Regions from separate parts of the Klebsiella sp. MISC125 genome, predicted to be linked through region 2. Evidence: predicted binding sites of a transcription regulator. Region 2 holds the regulator's gene; the other holds the start of a gene.

The links. The regulator ArgR, encoded in region 2, controls arginine synthesis, uptake and breakdown. The targets are predictions, from matches to a motif close to ANTGAATAAAAATACANT.
Positions count from the first base shown of each region.
Region 1: a site for ArgR is predicted at 9,085-9,102, ahead of argA (amino-acid N-acetyltransferase). Genes of this name have one in related genera too.

Region 1 covers NZ_CP180448.1:1,205,558-1,217,699, forward strand. The annotation lists gene ptrA (pitrilysin) at 1-1,453, shown strand, start outside; gene recB (exodeoxyribonuclease V subunit beta) at 1,450-4,995, shown strand; gene recD (exodeoxyribonuclease V subunit alpha) at 4,992-6,836, shown strand; gene ACMYSL_RS05740 (hypothetical protein) at 6,849-7,163, opposite strand; gene ACMYSL_RS05745 (hypothetical protein) at 7,218-7,538, opposite strand; gene argA (amino-acid N-acetyltransferase) at 7,721-9,052, opposite strand; gene amiC (N-acetylmuramoyl-L-alanine amidase AmiC) at 9,280-10,533, shown strand; gene cobD (threonine-phosphate decarboxylase CobD) at 10,550-11,629, shown strand; gene ACMYSL_RS05765 (L-threonine kinase) at 11,743-12,142, opposite strand, start outside.
Region 2 covers NZ_CP180448.1:626,921-639,062, reverse strand. The annotation lists gene nanA (N-acetylneuraminate lyase) at 1-306, opposite strand, end outside; gene nanR (transcriptional regulator NanR) at 443-1,234, opposite strand; gene sspB (ClpXP protease specificity-enhancing factor) at 1,346-1,843, opposite strand; gene sspA (stringent starvation protein SspA) at 1,847-2,485, opposite strand; gene rpsI (30S ribosomal protein S9) at 2,798-3,190, opposite strand; gene rplM (50S ribosomal protein L13) at 3,206-3,634, opposite strand; gene zapE (cell division protein ZapE) at 3,853-4,986, opposite strand; gene zapG (Z-ring associated protein ZapG) at 5,177-5,575, shown strand; gene degQ (serine endoprotease DegQ) at 5,748-7,115, shown strand; gene degS (outer membrane-stress sensor serine endopeptidase DegS) at 7,202-8,263, shown strand; gene mdh (malate dehydrogenase) at 8,345-9,283, opposite strand; gene argR (transcriptional regulator ArgR) at 9,697-10,167, shown strand; gene yhcN (peroxide/acid stress response protein YhcN) at 10,522-10,785, shown strand; gene yhcN-B (DUF1471 family stress response protein YhcN-B) at 10,891-11,157, shown strand; gene aaeB (p-hydroxybenzoic acid efflux pump subunit AaeB) at 11,306-12,142, opposite strand, start outside.

The sequences.
Region 1 (12,142 bases), 580 kb from region 2:
GGATAAAATCAGCGCGCAGACCTTTGCCGACTGGCAGCAGAAATCCAGCACCATCGACCTCAAGCTACCGGTGCTGAACCCCTATATTCCTGATGATTTCACCTTAATCAAAAGCGACAAGGCTTATCCGCATCCACAGCTGATCGTTGATGAGCCGACGCTACGTGTGATTTACGCGCCGAGCCAGTACTTCGCCAGTGAACCGAAGGCGGATATTTCGCTGGTCCTGCGTAACCCGCAAGGCATGGACAGCGCCCGTCGTCAGGTGATGTTTGCCCTTAATGATTATCTGGCGGGTATCGCGCTTGACCAGCTTAGCAACCAGGCGGCGGTCGGCGGCATCAGCTTCTCCACCGGTGCTAACAATGGGCTGATGGTTAACGCCAACGGCTACACGCAGCATCTTCCGGAACTCTTTAACGCGCTGCTGGATGGTTACTTCAGCTATACGCCGACCGAAGAACAACTGGAGCAGGCTAAATCCTGGTACGCCCAGATGATGGACTCGGCGGATAAAGGCAAAGCCTACGATCAGGCGATCATGCCGGTTCAGATGGTTTCACAGGTGCCGTATTTCCAGCGCGAAGATCGCCGGGCGCTGCTGCCCTCGATTACGCTTAAAGAGGTGCTGGAGTACCGTGATAATCTCAAAGCCAAAGGGCGTCCGGAGCTGTTGGTGATTGGTAATCTCACCGCCGATCAATCAACCGCTATGGCGCGGCAGATTCAAAAACAGCTGGGGGCAGACGGCAACGAATGGTGCCGTAATAAAGACGTGCTGGTAAACAGCAAACAGCTGGCTATTTTTGAAAAAGCGGGCAACAGCACCGATTCCGCGCTGGCTGCAGTCTTCGCGCCGCCGAACGTGGATGAATACACCAGCTCTGCTGCGAGTTCTCTTCTCGGGCAAATCGTGCAGCCGTGGTTTTACAACCAACTGCGCACGGAAGAACAATTGGGCTATGCGGTTTTTGCCTTCTCAATGAATGTTGGCCGCCAGTGGGGAATGGGCTTCCTGCTGCAAAGTAACGACAAGCAGCCTGAATTCCTGTGGCAGCGTTTCCAGGCCTTCTTCCCGACGGCGGAAGCCAAATTGCGGGCGATGAAGCCGGAAGAGTTTGCGCAGATCCAGCAGGCGGTTATCAGCCAGATGCAGCAGGCACCGCAGACCCTGGGCGATGAGGCATCAAAGCTGAGCAAAGATTTCGATCGCGGTAATATGCGTTTTGATTCACGTGATAAAGTAGTGGCTCAGATTAAACTGCTGACGCCGCAAAAACTTGCTGACTTCTTCCATCAGACGGTAGTGGATCCGCAAGGCATGGCGATACTTTCCCAGGTTTCCGGGAGCCAGAACGGCAAGACGGAATATGCACATCCGCAGGATGGCAAAGTCTGGGAAAACGTCAGCGCATTGCAGAAATCCTTACCCCTGATGCGAGAGAATGAATGACCGAAACCGCCGAGTCTCTTGACCCCCTGCGCTTGCCCCTGACGGGCGAGCGCCTGATAGAAGCCTCTGCGGGCACCGGAAAAACCTTTACCATTGCCGCGCTCTATTTGCGGCTGCTGCTGGGGCTGGGCGGTGAATCCGCCTTTCCCCGGCAGGTCAGCGTTGAAGAACTGCTGGTGGTGACCTTTACCGAAGCGGCGACCGAAGAGCTGCGCGGGCGTATTCGTAGCAACATCCACGAGTTGCGCATCGCCTGCCTTCGTGACAGTACCGATAACCCTCTCTACGCCGGACTGCTGGCGGAAATACCTGACAAAAACCTCGCCGCGCAAACGCTGCTGCTGGCGGAACGCCAAATGGACGAAGCGGCGGTATTTACCATTCACGGCTTCTGTCAGCGGATGTTGAGCCTCAACGCTTTTGAATCCGGCATGCTGTTTGAACAGCAGCTTATTGAAGATGAATCCCGCCTGCGCTATCAGGCCTGCGCCGACTTCTGGCGTCGCCACTGCTATCCGCTGCCGCGCGATATCGCCGCGGTTATTCATGAAGCGTGGAAAGGCCCCCGTGACCTGCTGAAATCAATCGACCGCTGGCTGCAGGGCGAAGCGCCGCAGCTAAAATCTCCACCACCTGCCGAAGAAACGCTGGCCGAACGCCATCAGCAAATCATCGGGCGCATTAATGCGCTTAAGCAGCAGTGGCTGGAACAGGCAGGCGAAATTGAGGCGGTGCTGGAAAATTCAGGCCTCGACCGGCGCAAGTTCAACCGCGGAAATCAGGGAAAGTGGCTGGAGAAAGTGAATGCCTGGGCACAGGAAGAGACCCTGAGCTATCAGCTTCCGGACGCGCTGGAAAAGTTCTCTCAGGCTTTCTTGCTTGAACGCACCAAAGCGGGCGGTGAATCGCCTGTACACCCGCTGTTTAGCGCGGTAGAGAAGCTGTTGGCTTCACCGTTAACGTTGACCGATCTGGTTATCGCCAGGGCTTTGGTCGAAATCCGTGAAGCAGTGGCCCGGGAGAAACGTCGCCGCGGCGAGCTGGGCTTTGACGATATGCTCAGTCGCCTTGATGATGCTCTTCGTAGTGATAGCGGAGAAGCGTTGGCCTGCGCGATTCGTCAGCGTTTTCCGGTAGCGATGATCGATGAATTCCAGGATACCGACCCGCAGCAGTATCGTATTTTTCGTCGTATCTGGCGACAGCAGACAGACACCGCGCTGCTGTTGATTGGCGACCCGAAGCAGGCGATTTATGCCTTCCGCGGCGCGGACATTTTTACCTACATGAGAGCGCGTGGCGATGTGAGCGCCCACTATACGCTGGATACTAACTGGCGCTCCGCGCCGGGAATGGTTGAAAGCGTCAATCGCCTGTTTAGCCTCAGCGATAACCCCTTTATGTTTCGCGAAATCCCGTTCCTGCCGGTCAAATCGGCGGATAAAAACCAGGGGCTGCGCTTTACTGTTGATGATGCCGTGATCCCCGCAATGAACGTCTGGCTGATGCCGGGCGAGGCCGTTGGCTCGGGGGATTATCAAACATTTATGGCGCAGATTTGCGCCGGGCAAATTCGCGACTGGCTCAGCGCGGGTCAGCAGGGCAAAGCGCTGCTATGGCGTGGTGAAAAATCCTCTCCGGTTCAGGCCTCGGATATCACGGTGCTGGTGCGTAACCGCCAGGAGGCCTCGCTGATCCGCGACGCCCTCCAGCTGTTGTCGATACCTTCCGTCTACCTTTCCAACCGCGATAGCGTGTTTGAAACGCCGGAAGCGCAGGAGTTGCTATGGTTGCTGCAGGCGGTGCTGGCGCCCGAACGCGAGAATACCCTGCGCAGCGCGCTGGCAACCTCAATGTTCGGCCTGAACGCTCGGGATATCGAAAACCTCAATCAGGATGAACGGGCGTGGGATGAACTGGTTGAGGAGTTTAGCGGCTACCGGCAAATCTGGCGTCAGCGTGGGGTCATGCCGATGCTACGCGCGCTGATGACCGCGCGACGTATCGCCGAAAATCTGCTCGCTACAAACGGTGGCGAACGACGCCTGACCGATATTCTGCATATCAGCGAGCTACTTCAGGAAGCGGCCAACCAGCTTGAAAGTGAACATGCGCTGGTACGCTGGCTGGCGCAGCATATCGCCGAGCCGGATAGCAATGCCTCCAGCCAGCAGATGCGCCTGGAAAGCGACAAGCACCTGGTGCAGATTGTCACCATTCACAAATCAAAAGGTCTGGAATATCCGCTGGTCTGGTTGCCGTTTATCGCGCGTTTTCGTAAACAAGATCAGGCGTTTTATCACGACAGAAGTTCCTTTGCGGCGGTCCTCGACCTCGGGCAGGATGACGGCAGTATGGAGCTGGCGGAGGCCGAGCGTCTGGCTGAAGATTTGCGCCTGCTGTACGTGGCGCTGACCCGTGCGGTCTGGCACTGTAGCCTTGGCGTTGCGCCGCTCAGTACCCGGCGTAGCGATAAACCTGGTACCAGCGATTTTCACCACAGTGCGTTGGGCCGCCTGCTCCAGGGCGGGGAGGCGATGGATGCCGCAGGGCTAACGGCTCGTTTACAGACTTTCTGCTGCGATGATATTGCTCTGCAACGTCCTGTGCTTACGGATCCGACGCCCTGGCAGGCTCCGCAGACGGAACTGCCGCCGCTTTGCGCGCGTATGCTTGGGCGCACGGTGGTCGACGACTGGCGAGTCACCAGCTATTCCGGTTTACAGCAGCACGGTCACAGCGCGGCGCAGGATCTTCTGCCGCGCCTGGATGTCGATGCCGCAGGCGTTGGCGAAGTAATGGAAGAGCCGCAGCTCACGCCGCACCAGTTCCCGCGCGGCGCATCTCCGGGGACGTTTCTGCATAGCCTGTTTGAAGATATTGATTTCACCCAGCCGGTGCCCGCCGACTGGATGGCAGAGAAACTACAGCTGAGCGGGTTCGAGGAGAAATGGACGCCAGTGCTGACCGAATGGCTCGACGGCGTGCTGCGCACCCGCTTGCCGGGGGCGGAGATCGCCCTGAATCAGCTTAGCGAAACCGATAAACAGGTAGAGATGGCCTTTTATCTACCCATCGAACAGCCTCTGGATCCGCTGCGTCTGGACGCGCTAATCCGTCAGTACGATCCGCTCTCCGTTGATACCCCAACCCTCGATTTCCGTCAGGTACGCGGCATGTTGAAAGGCTTTATCGACCTGGTATTTCGCCATAATGACCGCTATTACCTGCTGGATTACAAATCGAACTGGCTGGGGCAAGATCGCGAGGCCTATACCCAGGACGCCATGATGCAGGCAATGCGCACGCATCGTTATGATTTGCAATATCAGCTCTACAGCCTGGCGCTGCACCGTTATTTACGCCATCGTATTGCGGACTACGACTATGAACACCATTTTGGCGGCGTGATTTATCTCTTTTTACGCGGTATGGACGGACAGGCCGGCGGTCAGGGGATCTTTACCACCCGCCCGGCGCTGCCGTTGATTGACGGCCTTGATGCGCTGTTTGCCGGGGAAACGCAGGAGGTGGCGCTATGACTATAGACGAACTGTTGCTGGAGGCCGCTGAGCAGCGCCTGCTGCGCCCGCTGGATGTCCAGTTTGCGCTGATGGTGGCGCAAGAAGCGCATCCGGCGGTGAAACTGGCCGCCGCGATCCTGAGCCGCGATGCGGGTGAAGGGCACGTCTGCTTGCCGATCTCTCGTCTCGAAGATGATGAGCTGTTGAGCGGAAAAGCGGCGGGCCTGCGCGAGCAAATCCTTGAGCTGACAGGTACCCCGGACGACTGGTCAACGCTGCTGCTTGGCTCTGAGGCGGTCAGCCACGGCGAGCGGCCGACGCCCATCATTCTCTGCGGCGAACGGCTTTACCTCAACCGTATGTGGCGCAATGAACTGACCGTCGCGCGCTTTTTCAACGAAGCCAATCAGGTACTGGATGTTGATGAAGCCCGGTTGGCTTCAACGCTGGACGCGTTGTTTCCGCCAGGGGATGATATTGACTGGCAAAAAGTGGCCGCAGCGGTTGCTCTGACCCGACGGATTTCGGTGATCTCCGGCGGCCCCGGTACCGGAAAAACCACCACCGTCGCCAAACTGTTGGCGGCGCTGATTCAGACGCACGCCAGCCCGCGCTGTCGCATCCGCCTGGCGGCACCAACCGGCAAAGCCGCGGCGCGCCTGACCGAATCCCTTGGCGCTGCGCTGCGCCGTCTGCCGTTAACGGACGAGCAAAAGGCGCTGGTGCCGACCGAAGCCAGCACTCTCCATCGCCTGCTCGGCGCTCAGCCGGGGAGTCAGCGGCTGCGCTATCACGCCGGAAACCCGTTGCATCTTGACGTGCTGGTGGTCGATGAAGCCTCAATGATCGACCTGCCGATGATGTCGCGTCTGATTGACGCTCTACCTGAACATGGGCGGGTCATTTTCCTTGGCGACCGCGATCAGCTGGCCTCGGTAGAAGCCGGAGCGGTACTCGGTGATATTTGTGCCTGGGTTAATGCGGGATATACCCCCGAACGCGCGGCCCAGTTGGGGCGATTAACGGGTCAGCCGGTGCCTGCGGGCGAGAGCGAAGCGGCGGGCGCGCTGCGCGACAGCCTGTGCCTGCTGCAAAAAAGCTACCGTTTTGGTCGCCATTCCGGCATTGGAAATCTGGCTTATGCGGTGAACAGCGGCGAACGTAGCGCAGTACGCGCGACGCTGCGCCAACCATTCGACGACATCACTCTGTATCCGCTGAGTACCACCGAAGAGTACGAGGCGATGCTCATCCAGGCGCAGGCGGGCTACGGTCGTTTCCTGCAGTTGCTGCGCGAACGAGCCGAACCCGAAGAGATGATTGCCGCATTCGGTGAGTTCCAGTTGCTGTGCGCGCTGCGCGATGGTCCCTACGGCGTTAGCGGCGTGAATGAACAGCTGGAGCAGATGCTAAACCGCAAGCGGGCAATTGCCCTGCCGCGCCATTCGCGCTGGTATGAAGGGCGTCCGGTGATGATCTCCCGCAACGATAGCGCGCTGGGGCTGTTTAATGGCGATATTGGCATTGCGCTGGAAAGAGGTGACGGCCTGCGCGTCTGGTTCCCGATGCCCGATGGCAGCATCAAGTCGGTACAACCGAGCCGCTTGCCGGAGCACGATACCGCCTGGGCGATGACGGTGCACAAATCGCAAGGGTCGGAGTTCGATCACGCGGCGCTGATCCTGCCTTCCCGCAGCGTGCCGCTGTTGACACGTGAACTGGTTTACACCGCCATTACGCGCGCCAAACAGCAACTGTCGATTTATGCCGATGAGCAAGTGCTGACTCAGGCGGTTGTCGCACGTACCGAACGCCGCAGCGGGCTGACGGAGATCTTTGCGGGGCAGGGGCATCTCTGAGTCTGCCGGGCGCTAATAAGGGGCGACTAAAGGCATTATCCACAGCAGCGATATGGAGTTCATGGCGAAGAAATACTTCGCCGAACCCTTTGCAAGCGGTGGGGTCGAGACGTTGGCCACCACGAGGACAATGGCGGAAATCACCAGGTTAATAACGGAGAGGATCATAAAGATAAAGAAAATAAACAGCCCGGCACCGTAAGCGCTTCCTGACGAGCCTCCGCTCCCCATCATCATCAGCAGAATGAGCAGCCAGGGGTAGAGTGAAATAACGGTGACGATTATTTTTATATTTTTCACAAACCCGTTTTCTGAGTTATTCACCATTAATCTATATTCCTTAATTTGAATTCATAGACAGGATAAACCATAGCTATGTCGTTATCCCTGTGAAACAAGAAGTGAAAGTAACAATATCCAGACGACAGAAATGGAGTTGATAGCAAAGAAACGCCCTGCGGAGTTTTTTGCTGCTGAGGGGGTAACTATATGAGTACAGACAATAAAAATGATTGAAATAATCAGATTAATGACAGACAGCGCGAAGGAATAAATAGCTATTCCGGCACCTGCTCTCAGTAACCAGCTTGCTTTACTTGCGCCATTCAGGCTTGCAATTAATAGCAGCAGCCAGGGATATAAAGAGAGCACGATAACAATAATGCTGATATTGCGGGTAAACCAGTTGCCAGAATTATCCATAAATAGCCTGCTTTCCTTTGTAGTCAGGCTAAATTATACATTTAGATTAACGCTGTGTAATTATTTATCAGATATGCCGGAAGCCAGGCTTGGCGCATCGTATTGCCGCCGGGAATATTCCCGGCGTTGGAGCTATAAATCTGGTGCGGAGGCTGTTTTACACCGTGAACCGGGGAAGGACATTAACTCAAGTCCGCCATCAGCACTTTTGAACGGCGCTGATAGTTGTACATCTCTTTCTTGCTCTCCGGCAGCAGGTCGACGTCTACTGGGGTAAAGCCGCGCTCCTGGAACCAGTGAATGCTTCGGGTCGTCAGCACGAACAGCTTACTCAGGCCCATTTGCCTCGCCTGAGCGGCAATACGCTCGAGCAGCACTTCTCCGCGCGATGAGCTACGGTAATCCGGATGCACCGCCACGCAGGCCATTTCACCGATTTTCTCTTCCGGGAACGGATAGAGGGCGGCGCAGGCGATCGTGGTGTTGTCACGCTGAATGATGGTGAATTTATCGATTTCCATCTCCAGCTGTTCGCGCGAACGCCGTACCAGGATGCCCTGTTGCTCCAGTGGGCTAATCAGTTCAAGGATCCCGCCGATATCGTTGATGGTGGCGCGACGGATCTGTTCGGCGCTCTCCATCACAATCTGGGTACCGATACCGTCGCGTGAGAACAGTTCCTGCAACAGCGTGCCGTCTTCCTGATAGCTGATCAGATGACAGCGACGCACGCCGCTACGGCAGGCTTTGACCGCCCCGCGCAGGAAGCGCACCGTGCCGGAATTATAATCTTCGTCTGCTTCCAGCTCCTCAACCCGCGCCTGAGCTTCGTTGGGGAACAGTTCGGGAACGATATCGCCATTCTGGTCGTAGACCCCTTGCGACGAGCAGAAGCCGATCATTTTTTCGGCTTTCAGCTTAATCGCCAGTTGAGTGGCAATCTCTTCGGAAGTGAGGTTAAAGCTTTCGCCAGTGACCGACACCGCAACTGGGCCCATCAACACAATCGCGCCGTTATCCAACTGGCGGTGAATGGCTTCTTCATCAATGCGCCGAATGCGTCCGCTGTGGCAATAATCCACGCCGTCATCTACCCCTAACGGCTGCGCGATCAGGAAGTTGCCGCTGACCACGTTGATATGGGCACCCTGCAACGGTGTGTTGTTCAGGCTCATCGACAGGCGAGCGGTAATTTCCAGCTGCAGCATGCCCGCCGCTTGCTTAACCAGCTCAAGCGTTTTGGCGTCAGTCACTCGGGTCTGTTTGTGATAAACCGGCTCGTGACGATGCTCCGCCAGGTTGGCGTCAATCTGCGGGCGTGCGCCATAGACCACCACCAGGCGAATACCCAGGCTGTGAAGAAGGCCAATGTCATTGACTATACTAGAAAAATTATCATGCTCGATGGCTTCTCCGCCCAGCATGATGACAAACGTTTTACCCCGATGGGCGTTAATATAGGGAACAGAATGGCGGAATCCCTCTACCAGTTCGGTGCGACGTTCCTTCACCATGACACAACCTCAATGCATGATTATTCGTAATTAGTGTATTTTTATTCTGTTTTGCCGGTAAACGCAAGCGCCAATTTGTTGCTGAGTTGAGAAAGCAGTGTGAGCTAAATCAGGGTGTCAAAGATTGTTTACCCTTTTATAGATGACAGGTTATACGCCTTTCGTTAAAGTTTCTGGTCAATCTGTTTGTTTTAAATACCAATGATTTCTTACTGCTTGGGAGTGGCATGTCGGGATACAAGTCAGAATTAAGCCGCCGCCGTTTTTTACAAGGGGCGGGCGCCATGTGGTTAATGAGTGTGAGTCCGGTTGGGTTGGCTGCCGCGGCGCAGGTTGTTGCCGTGCGAGTCTGGCCATCATCGACCTACACCCGCGTCACCGTGGAGTCCAATCATATTCTGAAGTATCGGCAGTTTGCGCTCAGTAATCCTGAACGACTGGTCGTGGATCTGGAAGGCGTTAACCTCAACTCGGTGTTAAAAGGAATGGGCGGGCAGATTCGCGGCGACGATCCTTATATTCAGTCTGCTCGCGTGGGTCAGTTCGATCCGCAAACCGTGCGTATGGTCTTTGAGCTGAAACAGAACGTGAAACCTCAGCTCTTTGCGCTGGCCCCGGTTGCTGGTTTTAAAGAACGTCTGGTGATGGATCTCTACCCCTCCAATGCCACCGATGTGCAGGATCCGCTGCTGGCGCTGCTTGAGGATTACAATAAAGGTGATCTTCAGCGTCAGGTTCCCCCTGCGGAAAGCGGGCCGAAACCGGGTAAAGCCGGGCGCGATCGGCCGATCGTGATTATGCTCGACCCCGGCCACGGTGGTGAAGACTCTGGCGCGGTGGGGAAATATCGCACTCGCGAAAAAGACGTGGTGCTACAAATTGCCCGACGGCTGCGCGCGCTGATCGAGAAAGAGGGCAATATGAAGGTCTATATGACTCGCAACGAGGATGTCTTTATCCCGCTGAAGGTGCGCGTTGCCAAGGCGCAGAAGCAGCGTGCCGACCTGTTTGTCTCTATTCACGCCGATGCATTTACCAGCCGACAGCCCAGCGGCTCTTCGGTCTTTGCGCTGTCGACCAAGGGGGCCACCAGTACCGCGGCGAAGTTTCTGGCCCAGACCCAGAACGCCTCGGATCTGATTGGCGGCGTAAGCAAAAGCGGCGATCGCTACGTCGATCACACCATGTTCGACATGGTGCAGTCGCTGACCATCGCCGATAGCCTGAAGTTTGGCAAGGCGGTGTTGGAAAAGATGGGCAATATTAATAACCTGCACAAGAATCGCGTTGAGCAGGCGGGCTTCGCGGTGCTGAAAGCGCCGGATATTCCATCGATTCTGGTGGAAACCGCGTTTATCAGTAACGTCGAAGAAGAGCGTAAATTGAAAACGGCGAAATTCCAGCAGCAGGTTGCAGAGTCGATTCTGGCAGGGATTAAAGCCTACTTCGCTGACGGCGCGACGCTGGCAAGGCGAGGGTAACGCAACGGGAATGTAAATGGCTCTATTGAAGAGCGCGCACGGCGGAAATATCCGCGAGGCCGCCGCGCTATTGGGAATCTCTGCGGAACAACTGCTGGATTTTAGCGCCAATATTAATCCACTGGGGATGCCGGAAAGTGTAAAGCGCGCCATCATCGATAATATGGCCTGCGCTGAACGCTATCCGGACGTTGAGTATCAGCAACTGCACCTCGCGCTGGCGGAACATCACCAGGTTCCCGCTTCGTGGATCCTCGCTGGAAATGGCGAAACGGAAGCGATCTTCACCCTCGTTCAGGGTTTGAAGCCGCGTCAGGCGATGATCGTCACGCCGGGTTTTGCCGAGTATCGCCGGGCGCTGCAATCGGTCGACTGCGCGGTGCGGGAGTTTCTTCTGCATGAAGAGGATGGTTGGCAGCTGACTGGCGCTATCCTTGATGCCCTGACGCCGGATCTGGACTGCTTATTCCTCTGTACACCAAATAATCCGACCGGACTGCTACCCGAACGTCGTCTGCTCGAATTAATTGCGCAGCGTTGTCAATCGTTGGGAATCGCGCTGATCCTTGATGAAGCGTTTATCGATTTTATTCCCGATGAGCCGGGATTTATTCCGCTTTTGCGCGATAATCCACACGTATGGGTATTGCGTTCGCTCACCAAGTTTTATGCCATCCCCGGCCTGCGCCTGGGGTATCTGGTCAATGGTGATGAACGGGCGGTGGCGCGAATGCGCGAGCGACAGATGCCGTGGTCGATTAACGCCTTTGCTGCGCTGGCGGGTGAAATCATTCTTCAGGATAGCGACTATCAGCAGAAAACCTGGCTGTGGCTGGAGGAAGAGGGGCAGCGTTTTTACCATCAACTGCGCCACATTCCCGGCCTGACGGTCTATCCTGGCCGGGCTAACTATTTGTTTTTGCGTTGCGACGTGCCGGACCTTGATCTGCAATATGCCATGTTGCAACAGCATATCCTGATCCGCAGCTGCGCCAACTATCCCGGGCTGGACGGGCGCTACTTCCGCGTCGCGATCCGCAGCCAGCAGGAAAACACCCAGTTGCTAACGGCTTTCAGGCAGGTATTTACCGGGTAGATGTTCCTGGCGTCTGCGGGCGGTAGCCGGGCTACGAGTTTACAGTCGTCTGCGGGCCGGTAGCCCGGACAAGGCGCATCGAGCGCCGCCTCCGGGAAATATGATTGTCGGCGCTAGCGCAATTCGACGCCGCCCTGCACCATGCGCAGCAGGTGTTGCTCTGGCCAGTATTCACTGAGCCGTGTTTCCACCAGTTGCCGCTGCAAATACTCAATATCGTGACGTTCACGGTCGAGCATCAGGCCAACAACGCTACCGCTGTGCGCCACGTTCAGGCCGTATAAATCACACTCTTCTACCAGCGCAAGCAGCGTATCAAACCCCGGTTTAGGCAGCAGGTGCTGGCTGGCGATAGCGCTGAGCGTTGCTGCTTCTCCCATGCAACGGGGGTCATCCGTCTGACAGGCCTGCTGGATTTTCTCCCAAGCCTGTTGCAGGGCGGCAGAATGAGCTTGCAGCTTTTCAAGTCTGGGAAGGCGGTGATAATCAGTGGTCAGCAGCGTGGCGGGGCTT
Region 2 (12,142 bases):
GGCATCGTATCCATAGCTTGCCGCGGCCTGTGCCAATTGTTGGCTTTCAAGAGTACTCACGCAGCCGACATGGGCGATCAGCGTCATTTTTCCCTTCGCCTCTTCCGCCACAATCTCCAGTACTTCCTGCCGCTCAGCGCCGCTCTGCACAAAGGCCTCACCAGTGGAGCCTCCCACGTAAAGCCCGTCGATCCCCTGGCTCAGATTGAAACGAACCAGCCGACGCAGACTCTCTTTATCCAGTTTTTGCTGACCATCGAACGGCGTAAGCAGTGCCGCCATGACTCCACGTAAATTGACCGCCATATAAACCTCATAGTGATATTAGAGTGATTAACTATGTACCTTTATACCTGTTATACCAGATCAATTAAGCAGCAGCGTAATAGATAACACTTATAATGCGATCTACTTCACTAAACGATCCCGAGGATCGAGAGGGTTACTTACGTGTCTGTGTTTTCTGGCCGAGGGCGTGCCAGGTGGCGGAGACGCTATTGAGGTGGGTTTGGAGGGCGCGATCGGCTTCATCAGGATCGCGGCGGCGAATAGCATCAACAATAACAATGTGTTGTTGATAGCTCACGCTATTATGTTCATGCAACTCACGTTCTGGCACCGTAGGCCGGGCGGCGATTAGCCAATCCAGCAATGCCACGTGAATAGCCATAAAGATCGGATTACCCGGGATTTCCGCCAGCACACGGTGAAACTCGACGTCAGAGCGGATAAACAGCGCATTGTCATCAAGCGATTGGCTGTTGATCTTCAGCGCCTGCATCAGCTTTTCGATCTGCTCGTCACTGGCATGTTCTGCCGCATAGCGAACCAGGCTGGATTCAAAAAACAGGCGTAGCTGTTCAAAATGCGCGATACCGCCGGGGTGAGACAAAAAGTCTTTCGCCATGCCGGAAAGCTCGCCAATGATGGTATCTGCTGATGGGCGGGAAACGCGGGCCCGCTCGCCGTTGCTAATCTGCACCAGTCCCTTGCGCTTCAGCGCCGCCAGCGCTTCGCGAACCGAAGGACGCCCGACGTTAAAAAACGCCATCAATTCACGCTCTGACGGCAGTTGTTCACCTTCGGTAAATTCCCGACGGCGGATCATCTGCTCCAGCTCTTCTTCCACCATTTCAGACAGTTTTTTGCGCGCCAGAGGACGGCGGCCTAGACTGTTGCCAATGGAGGATGGGTTATCTTCGGCTTGTGAATCAAATGCGCTCATAGGGACCATTGTGTGATTTGTGACAGCACGTGACGGCTGTTCCATCTTAACACAAGAATTTTGCAGAGATCAGAAAACAGGCCCCGAAGGGCCTGATAGAGATTACTTCACGACTAGAGATTACTTCACGACGCGTAGCGCAGGGCGCCCACCGCGTGGCGGAGTTGGCGTATCATCGGGATCGTCATCATGATTATCTGGCTTATCGCCATCAATCACCGACATGACCGTTTCGCTGTCGTTGCCTGGCAATTCTTCGTCATCATTCAGGCTGGTGACGTCTTCATCGTAGGCCGCTTCAGGTTCAAACATGGTGCCCGCACCATTTTCACGTGCGTACACAGCCAGCACTGCAGCCATCGGTACAGAGACATTGCGCGGCACACCGCCGAAACGCGCGTTGAAACGCACTTCGTCGTTAGCCAGTTCCAGATTACCTACAGCACGCGGGGCAATGTTAAGAACGATTTGTCCGTCGCGAGCATACTCCATTGGAACAAGTACGCCCGGCAGCGTCACATCGACGACCAGGTGCGGAGTCAGCTGGTTATCCAGCAGCCACTCATAGAACGCCCGTAACAGATACGGGCGACGCGGCGTCAGCTGTGATACATCCATTGATTAGCCTCGACCCAGGCGCATTTCACGCTCGGCTTCAGTTAAAGAAGCGAGGAAGGAATCACGTTCAAATACGCGAGTCATATAGCCCTTGAGCTCTTTCGCGCCAGTTCCGGTCAGTTCCACACCGAGAACAGGCAAACGCCATAGCAGCGGTGCCAGATAGCAATCGACCAGGCTGAACTCATCGCTCAGGAAGTACGGCTTCTGGGTGAAAACTGGCGCAATCGCCTGCAATTCTTCACGCAGTTGCTTACGTGCATTATCAGCCTGCGCAGCAGTACCGGTCTGGATGGTATTCATCAGCGAATACCAGTCTTTTTCGATACGTTGCATGTACAGACGGCTTTCCCCACGAGCTACCGGATATACCGGCATTAACGGCGGATGCGGGAAACGCTCATCCAGGTATTCCATAATGATGCGAGATTCCCACAGAGTGAGCTCACGATCCACAAGCGTTGGTACGCTTTGATTCGGGTTGAGGTCAATCAGATCCTGAGGTGGGTTATCCTTCTCCACGTGTTCTATCTCAAAACTAACACCTTTCTCGGCCAGCACAATGCGGACCTGATGGCTATAGATGTCAGTAGGACCAGAAAACAGCGTCATTACCGAACGTTTGTTGGCAGCGACAGCCATGAAAACCTCCAGGTATATTCAGAATTATTGTACTGCTGCCGACCACGCATGGTCAGCCAGATGTAAAAACCCCATTCGCGTGACATCATTTCCATTTATCATCTAAACAAAAAATGAACAATCACCTGCATTTGGGCAGAAAATTGGATGATAGTTTACCAGATTTTGAAGGCGTTGTGGTGAGGGTATTCTGGAAATGCTGAAAAAGTGGCAAGAACAGGGCAGATCCGTATGGATAATGACAGATTTATCCATAAAAAAACCCGCCGAAGCGGGTTTTTTCGCAAATTGTTCTGCGTGAGCAGAAAACAATTAACGCTTGGAGAACTGCGGACGACGGCGTGCTTTACGCAGACCGACTTTCTTACGTTCAACCTCACGAGCATCACGAGTAACGAAACCAGCTTTACGCAGTTCGCCACGCAGTGACTCATCATATTCCATCAGTGCACGGGTGATACCGTGACGGATAGCGCCAGCTTGACCGGAAATACCACCACCTTTAACGGTGATGTACAGATCCAGTTTACCAATCATGTCGACCAGTTCCAGCGGCTGACGAACTACCATGCGGGCAGTTTCACGACCGAAGTACTGTTCCAGAGAACGCTGATTGATAACGATTTTGCCGTTGCCCGGTTTGATGAAAACGCGAGCTGCGGAACTTTTGCGGCGACCAGTGCCGTAGTATTGATTTTCAGCCATTGCCTATAATCCCGATTAGATGTCAAGAACTTGCGGTTGCTGTGCCGCGTGGTTGTGCTCGTTACCCGCGTAAACTTTCAGTTTACGGTACATAGCACGACCCAGCGGGCCTTTTGGCAGCATGCCTTTAACCGCGATTTCAATCACGCGCTCAGGACGGCGGGCAATCATCTCTTCAAAGGTCGCTTCTTTGATACCACCGATGTGACCGGTGTGGTGATAATACATTTTGTCTTCACGCTTGTTGCCGGTTACAGCAACTTTTTCTGCGTTCAGAACGATGATGTAATCACCGGTATCTACGTGCGGAGTATATTCCGCTTTATGCTTGCCGCGCAGGCGCAGAGCCAGTTCGGAAGCCAGACGGCCCAGAGTTTTACCGGTCGCGTCAACAACATACCAGTCGCGTTTTACGGTTTCTGGTTTAGCTGTAAAAGTTTTCATTAAAAGCTTACCCAAATAATAAGTTACACGTTGGTGAACACCCAAACGTTTTGTCAGTTGAGGTTCACACGACATTGTCCAGCAAACCTACCCCTTCGAATAGCCTATGCCGGCACATAGAAAGTTTTGGGAAAAAAACCTTCTCGTAACGTGGGGTCGCAAGATTATAGAGAAGTCGGGGTCAAAGATCGACCCCTTTATGTGATTTGTACCCGGTTTTACCCCGGTAAATGCTCTAGCTTCAAATACTCCTCGCTCTGCATCTCCTGCAGGCGGGATAGACAGCGTTGAAACTCGAATTTCAACCGCTCGCCCTGATAAATGTCATACAGGGGCACCGCTGCGCTGACCACCAGTTTAACGTGGCGTTCATAGAACTCATCCACCAACGCGATAAACCGCCGCGCTTCGCTTTCCATCAGCGACGTCATCACCGGCACATCAAACAGCATCACGGTATGAAACAGTCGTGAGAGCGCAATATAATCATGCTGGCTGCGCGCATCCACGCACAGCGTCGTAAACGAAGCCGCCAGGGTCTGATTTTCTACCCCTAATGTCGACAACGGACGATGGTTTATCTCCAGCGTTGGCGTCTGCTCGCGCTTCGCGCCCGCCAGAGCCTGCCAAAGCTTATCCATTTGTTGCTGAGTCTCGGTATTGAGCGGCGACAGCCACAGGTGCGCCTGGGTCAGCGTGCGCAAACGGTAATCAATACCAGCATCAACGTTCATTACATCACAATGCTGTTTAATAGCGTCAATAGCGGGCAGGAAACGGGCGCGCTGGAGGCCGTTACGGTACAGCTCGTCAGGAGGGATGTTCGACGTGGCTACCAGGGTAATGCCGCGAGCGAACAGCGCTTTCATCAAGCCGCCCAGCAGCATCGCATCGGTAATATCAGAAACAAAAAACTCATCGAAACAGAGCACGTCAGTTTCGGCTTTAAAACGGTCGGCAACGATCTCCAGCGGGTCGCTGTGCCCTTGCAGATGGGTTAATTCTTCATGAACACGCAGCATAAAGCGATGAAAATGCAGACGTTGTTTACGTTCACCTGGCAGGCTTTGATAGAACATATCCATCAACCAGGTTTTCCCCCTTCCTACGCCCCCCCACATATAGAGGCCGCGCACAGCCACCGTTTCGGCAACCGGCTCGCGCTTGCCCAACAGCTTGCCGAATTTTGCCCGCAGACCGCCATTGTTTTGCGGCGCGACAGACGGCTTATTCTGCAATTCATGGTAAATGGTATCAAGGCGGCTAACCGCCTCTTGCTGAACGTCGTCGGGCTGATGACTGCCCTCTTTGAGAGCGGAAAGGTAACGCGATGTTGGCGACAGGCTTTGCATGATCTTATTGTTATTCCTTGAAAACCGTAATGCTGTAGCTCACGATTGACGAAAAAAAGGCCGTTCTACACTACGCGATGATACGCCAGGATTCCACTTCTGTGGGATTAGCGGTTATAGTGGCACTATCGGGCGCAGGCGGAGAGCCTAACAGCCACCCTACGGAACCACAAAACAACGGGAGATGTTCATGACCTGGGAATATGCGCTAATTGGGCTAGTCGTCGGTATTATCATTGGTGCCGTGGCAATGCGTTTTGGCAACCGCAAATTACGCCAACAACAGGCGCTGCAATTCGAACTGGAAAAGAATAAAGCAGAGCTGGAAGAGTACCGTGAAGAGCTGGTAAGCCATTTTGCTCACAGCGCTGAGCTACTCGATAACATGGCACATGACTACCGCCAGCTGTATCAGCATATGGCGAAAAGCTCCAGCAACCTGCTGCCAGCGAGCATGGCGGACGCCAATCCATTCCGTAATCGTCTGGAAGAGTCGGAAGCCGGTAACGATCAGGCTCCGGTCCAGATGCCGCGCGACTACTCTGAAGGCGCATCCGGCCTGCTGCGCGGTGGCGCGAAGCGCGACTAATCCTCCAGCGGCAGTAAAAATATTGTCCGGGCGCCCCCTCAGCGCCCGTCTCTATCTCTCATCCCGGCTACAATTTAAACATTGACCACATTGTTACCTGGTCGAAAATTCAATAACATCAGGCCATTCGGGACGTTTCCCATACACCTCAGATTACGAGAGCCAGCATCTAATGAAGAAACAGACTTTGCTGTTGAGTGCGTTAGCGTTAAGCATTGGGTTGTCGTTGTCCGCCTTACCTCCGGCTGCAGCGTCATTACCAACACAGGTACCGGGCCAGGGCGCATTGCCAAGCCTTGCCCCGATGCTGGAAAAAGTGTTGCCAGCGGTGGTGAGCGTACAGGTTGAGGGTACGGCTTCTCCGGCACAGAATATGCCGGAAGAGCTGAAGAAGTATTTTGGCGACAATGCCCCACAAGAGCAGGCGCAGCCGTTTGAAGGTCTGGGTTCTGGCGTCATCATCGATGCAGCGAAAGGCTATGTGTTGACCAATAATCACGTCATCAACCAGGCGCAGAAAATTAGCGTCCAGCTCAACGATGGTCGTGAGTTCGATGCCAAACTGATCGGTAGCGATGAGCAAAGCGACATCGCCCTGCTGCAATTACAAAAGCCCAGCAATCTGACGCAAATCGCTATCGCCGATTCCGATAAACTTCGGGTGGGTGATTTCGCCGTCGCCGTCGGTAACCCCTTCGGCCTCGGGCAGACTGCCACTTCCGGGATTATTTCAGCTCTGGGCCGCAGCGGCCTGAACCTGGAAGGGCTGGAAAACTTTATCCAGACCGATGCGTCCATCAACCGCGGCAACTCCGGCGGCGCGCTGCTAAACCTGAACGGCGAGTTGATTGGTATTAATACCGCTATTCTGGCACCAGGCGGCGGCAGCGTCGGTATTGGTTTCGCCATCCCCAGCAATATGGCACAAACCCTCGCTCAGCAGCTTATTCAATTTGGCGAAATCAAACGCGGCCTGCTGGGTATTAAAGGCATGGAAATGAGCGCGGATATCGCCAAAGCGATGAATCTTGATGTTCAACGCGGTGCCTTCGTCAGCGAGGTTCTACCGAACTCGGGGTCCGCCAAAGCTGGGGTCAAATCTGGCGACGTTATCGTTAGCTTGAATGGCAAATCGCTTAACAGCTTTGCCGAACTCCGTTCGCGTATTGCCACCACCGAACCGGGGACCAAAGTGAAGCTAGGGTTACTGCGCGATGGTAAACCCGTCGAGGTCGAGGTCACGCTGGATAAGAGCACCTCTTCTACCGCCAGCGCTGAACTTATCATTCCTGCCTTGCAGGGAGCGTCGTTAAGCGATGGGCAGATGAAAGATGGGACCAAAGGCGTCGCCATTGATAACGTGGATAAAGGAAGCCCTGCCGCGCAAGCGGGTCTGCATAAAGACGACATTATTATCGGCCTCAACCGCGAGCGAGTACACTCCATCGCTGAACTGCGGAAAGTTCTGGAAAGCAAACCGGCGGTTATTGCGCTGAACGTCATTCGCGGCAACGAAAGTATCTATCTGCTACTGCGCTAAGCCTCTTTCCGGACATCGCGCGCAGTGCGATGTCCGGACAAGTCGTGTTATGCTGCGCCTGTCCATCCATCAACGATATCGGCATCATGTCTGGAAAGCTTTTACGTTCGATACTCATCGGCCTGATCGTCGGGGGTCTGCTGCTGGCCATTATGCCTTCGCTGCGCCAATGGCAGCTTTCGCCGACCACGCAATACGATAGCGCGGATGAATCCCCCGCCAGCTATAATCCTGCGGTACGCCGCGCCGCGCCTGCAGTGGTGAACGTGTATAACCGCGCCCTTAACAACACCAGCCAAAATCAGCTGACTCTTGGTTCCGGCGTGATAATGGATCAACGTGGCTACATTCTGACGAATAAACACGTTATCAACGATGCGGATCAGATAATCGTCGCGTTGCAGGATGGTCGGGTTTTTGAAGCGCTGCTGGTTGGCTCAGATACCCTCACCGATCTGGCGGTATTAAAAATCAACGCCAGTAGCGGCCTGCCGGTCATCCCGATTAACCCAAAACGCGTGCCGCATATCGGTGACGTGGTGCTGGCGATTGGTAACCCTTATAACCTCGGGCAAACCATTACCCAGGGGATTATCAGTGCCACCGGTCGTATCGGCCTGAACCCGACCGGACGCCAGAACTTCCTGCAAACCGATGCTTCAATCAACCACGGTAACTCCGGTGGCGCTCTGGTGAACTCCCTGGGCGAACTGATGGGTATCAACACCCTGTCATTTGATAAAAGTAACGATGGCGAAACGCCTGAAGGGATCGGTTTTGCAATTCCTTTCCAATTGGCAACTAAGATCATGGATAAGCTAATTCGCGATGGTCGCGTCATTCGCGGCTACATTGGCATCAGCGGTCGCGAAATTGCGCCTTTACATGCTCAGGGCGGAGGCGGTATCGATCAGCTTCAGGGGATCGTGGTGAATGATGTTGCGCCGGAAGGCCCTGCCGCCCAGGCAGGGATCCGCGCCAACGACGTGATTATTTCGGTTAACGATAAACCTGCAGTGTCAGCTCTGGAAACGATGGATCAGGTGGCGGAGATTCGCCCGGGTTCGGAAATTCCGGTGGTGATTATGCGTGACGATAAGAAAATCACCCTGCATATCGCCGTACAGGAATATCCAGCGACCAATTAACAGGCTCCCCGAATGGGGAGCATTGTTTTCTATAGACAAAAAAGCCGGAACAGAGGTTCCGGCGTATCTTTTCGTGAAATGTTATTTATTCACAAAATCCTCACCGAGGGCGATATCTTTCTTCAGCGTATCCAACATCCCTTCCAGAGCCAGTTGCTCGAACGCGCTGAGTTTGCCAATCGACCGGCGCTCTTCTACACCATTTTTACCCAACAGCAGCGGCTGTGAGAAGAAGCGGGCATATTGACCATCGCCTTCAACATAAGCGCATTCGACAACCCCTTTCTCACCTTGCATTGCGCGAACCAAAGAGAGGCCGAATCGTGCTGCTGCCTGGCCCATCGACAGCGTCGCTGAACCACCACCGGCTTTTGCTTCAACAACTTCGGTCCCGGCATTTTGAATGCGCTTAGTCAAATCAGCCACTTCCTGTTCGCTAAAGCTCACGCCAGGAATTTGTGATAATAAAGGAAGAATGGTCACGCCAGAGTGGCCGCCAATAACCGGCACTTCAACGTCTGATGAAGATTTGTCTTTCAGCTCAGCGACAAACGTATTTGAACGGATAATATCCAGCGTCGTGACGCCAAACAGCTTGTTCTTATCGTAAACGCCAGCTTTTTTCAGCACCTCGGCCGCAATCGCCACCGTCGTATTCACCGGGTTGGTAATAATCCCAACGCAGGCTTGCGGGCAGGTTTTGGCGATCTGTTGCACCAGATTTTTCACAATCCCGGCGTTAACGTTAAATAAATCGGAGCGATCCATGCCGGGCTTACGCGCGACACCTGCGGATATCAGCACCACATCAGCACCTTCCAGTGCCGGGGTTGCGTCTTCACCGGAAAAACCTTTGATTTTTACATCGGTAGGGATATGGCTAAGATCAACCGCCACGCCCGGGGTTACCGGAGCAATGTCGTACAACGAGAGTTCTGAACCTGAAGGCAGTTGGGTCTTAAGTAGTAGGGCAAGCGCCTGGCCAATTCCACCAGCGGCGCCGAGGACTGCAACTTTCATCCTAAACTCCTTATTATGGTTAAAATAGTCTTTCGTTACTCCGTCGCCTGGACCTTAATTCACAAGATGAACAATTACAATAATTATGGCTGAAGAATGCGTGGTCGTGCGCAGCGATGCAACAGCTTCGCATTTTCCTCCCTGAGACTGACCATCCAGCAAAGCGTAGTACCGGATCGACTGTTGGTTACAATACACCCAGCCCATTGGGCAGAACAACATCATTTAATAACATTTCATTTACTTTTGTAGCAATTTGCGTGCCGTGACACAGGCATGTTCCTTATTAGGGTTATTTGCTAAAATATGCCCCCTTCATAACATTATTTACGCTTCTCCCCTGCGGATTATTTGCATAAAAATGCATGGTTATGCATAATGATGTTGTTTTTACCACCATAATTGGGTGACTTATGCGAAGTTCGGCGAAACAAGAAGAACTGGTTAAAGCGTTTAAGGCGCTGCTTAAAGAAGAAAAATTCAGCTCTCAAGGTGAAATCGTACAGGCGCTACAAGAGGAAGGCTTCGATAATATCAATCAATCGAAAGTCTCGCGTATGCTCACGAAATTTGGCGCAGTGCGTACGCGTAACGCCAAAATGGAGATGGTGTACTGCCTGCCTGCCGAGCTTGGCGTCCCGACAACCTCCAGCCCGCTGAAAAATCTGGTACTGGATATCGACTATAACGATTCGGTCGTCGTCATCCATACCAGCCCTGGCGCAGCACAGCTGATTGCCAGACTGCTGGACTCTTTAGGCAAGGCTGAAGGTATTCTTGGCAGCATTGCGGGTGACGATACTATCTTTACCACCCCAGCCAGAGGTTTTAGCGTTAAAGATTTGCATGACGCCATTCTCGTCCTGTTTGAACAAGAACTCTAAGCTTCTTCCCTCTGGTTAACTCCAGAGGGTTTCCTCTCAAAAAATCAGCATTTTTTTAACATTTAGTGTGTTTTTCCACTTCTATACATTCCTTTACCTAATGAATCCCCCTGAAGCGCACAAAAGATCAAATCATCATATCCATATGATTTTATTAACTATAAAAGTTAGTCATGACCAAAGACTGACATTTCTAATTCTTATACGTTATAAAGAAGACATTTCTTTGTAATTATTTACAAGAACAACAATTAGCACGGTATTAATATTTTCAGTGATTAGTGTATACTTGATTTTGTGATGAGGGTCACGAAACAAAGACCCCCAATAAAAAGATTCGACGAGGTCAACATCATGAAAATCAAAACCGCTGTAGCCGCATTGAGCATGCTTTCCGTTCTGTCTTTCGGCGCTTTTGCCGCTGATTCTATTAACAGCGAGCAAGCTCAAGGCCGTCAGGCAATCGGCACCATTTCCGTCGGCGCGGTAAGTGCTTCCCCGATGGATATGCACGAAATGCTGAATAAGAAAGCTCAAGAAGAAGGCGCTTCCTCCTATCGCATCATTGAAGCGCGTACTGGTGACCACTGGCATGCAACTGCAGAACTTTATAAATAAGATTTAACAATTGTCGGTCATTAGCTGAAATACAGAATATCCCTCAGCGGCCTGAGTGCATTGAAACCTCCCGCCGCTGCAAACAATATGATTGGAGTATAGATTATGAAAAGCGCAATTATCATCGCATCCCTGGGCCTGGCTTCCGTACTCTCTTTTGGCGCGAACGCTGCCGTCAATCAAGTTAACGCTGAGCAGGCACAAAATCTGCAATCTATGGGTACCGTTTCCGTTTCTCAAGTAGGTAGCGCCCCAATGGATATGCGTCAGGAGCTGGCGGCTAAAGCCGAGAAAGAAGGCGCCAGCAGCTACCGTATTATTGAAGCTCGTACTGGTGACAGCTGGCATGCTACGGCTGAGCTGTACAAATAAACCCTCGTCGTCTCATCTGACGACTTGCCCCCGCCTGTTGGGGGCTTTTTTTTGTCTCTGTCGTGCGTTAAAACGCGAGTTCCCTTCCAGCCCTTCTTCCGCTTCATCAAATGCTAAAGCATCTACGCAGCTTATCGCCGGGTGGCGTTTAGCTATTGATCAGTACATGCTGGTATTTATGCAGCATCTCCACCAGTCTGCGCACGGGTTCCGTCACCTGCGGTGATGCTTCCCAGTGCTGTAGCTTTTCCTGATAGATATTGAGTTCATCTAACAGTCTGGCGAAATAATATCGACGTTTATCATCGCTACCGGCAGAAATAACACGATCGGCTGTACGCCGTAGCTGCCGATGAAACGCAGACAGGTCGTCATTTATCGGTACAGGTGCATCACGCAGACGTTGATGGGCAATAATCAAGGTCAGCGCCAGACGAAAACGCGCGATATCGCCAGGAAACTTATTCAGCAGTAAAAAAAGTTGGCGATACAGCGCCGGCAGATGGTTCTCCTTGCGTCGCGCCGTATTAGTCGTCAGCGAAGAAACCGCTGCCGATACAAACTGGTTTAATAGTACGCGTCCGGTACGTGCCTGTGAATTATCGCGAACCAGCAAGATCACCATCAGCGCGAGGAAACACCCCACGATCTGCCCTAAAGCGCTATCAAGGAACTGGCTAAACTCAAACTTCATCGGGTTATCGAGCACCAGAATATTGATTGTACTGGCCAGCGCCCCCAGCGAACCCAGACGCCGCTTTTGCACCTCAATGCCGATAAAGAACGCCATCACGGCAAGGCTAATACACAGCAGCAGCATGCTTTGCTGCGTCGCGGGCATAATCACGAGGAAAAACAGCGCACCCAGCGGTAAAGCTGCCAACGTGCCGTAGAGGAAATCGATAGCCACCATCCGGGGATTAGGCAAACGCATCGCCAGCGCGGTGACCACCGCAATCATGACCATAGCCCCACTACCTGAAGT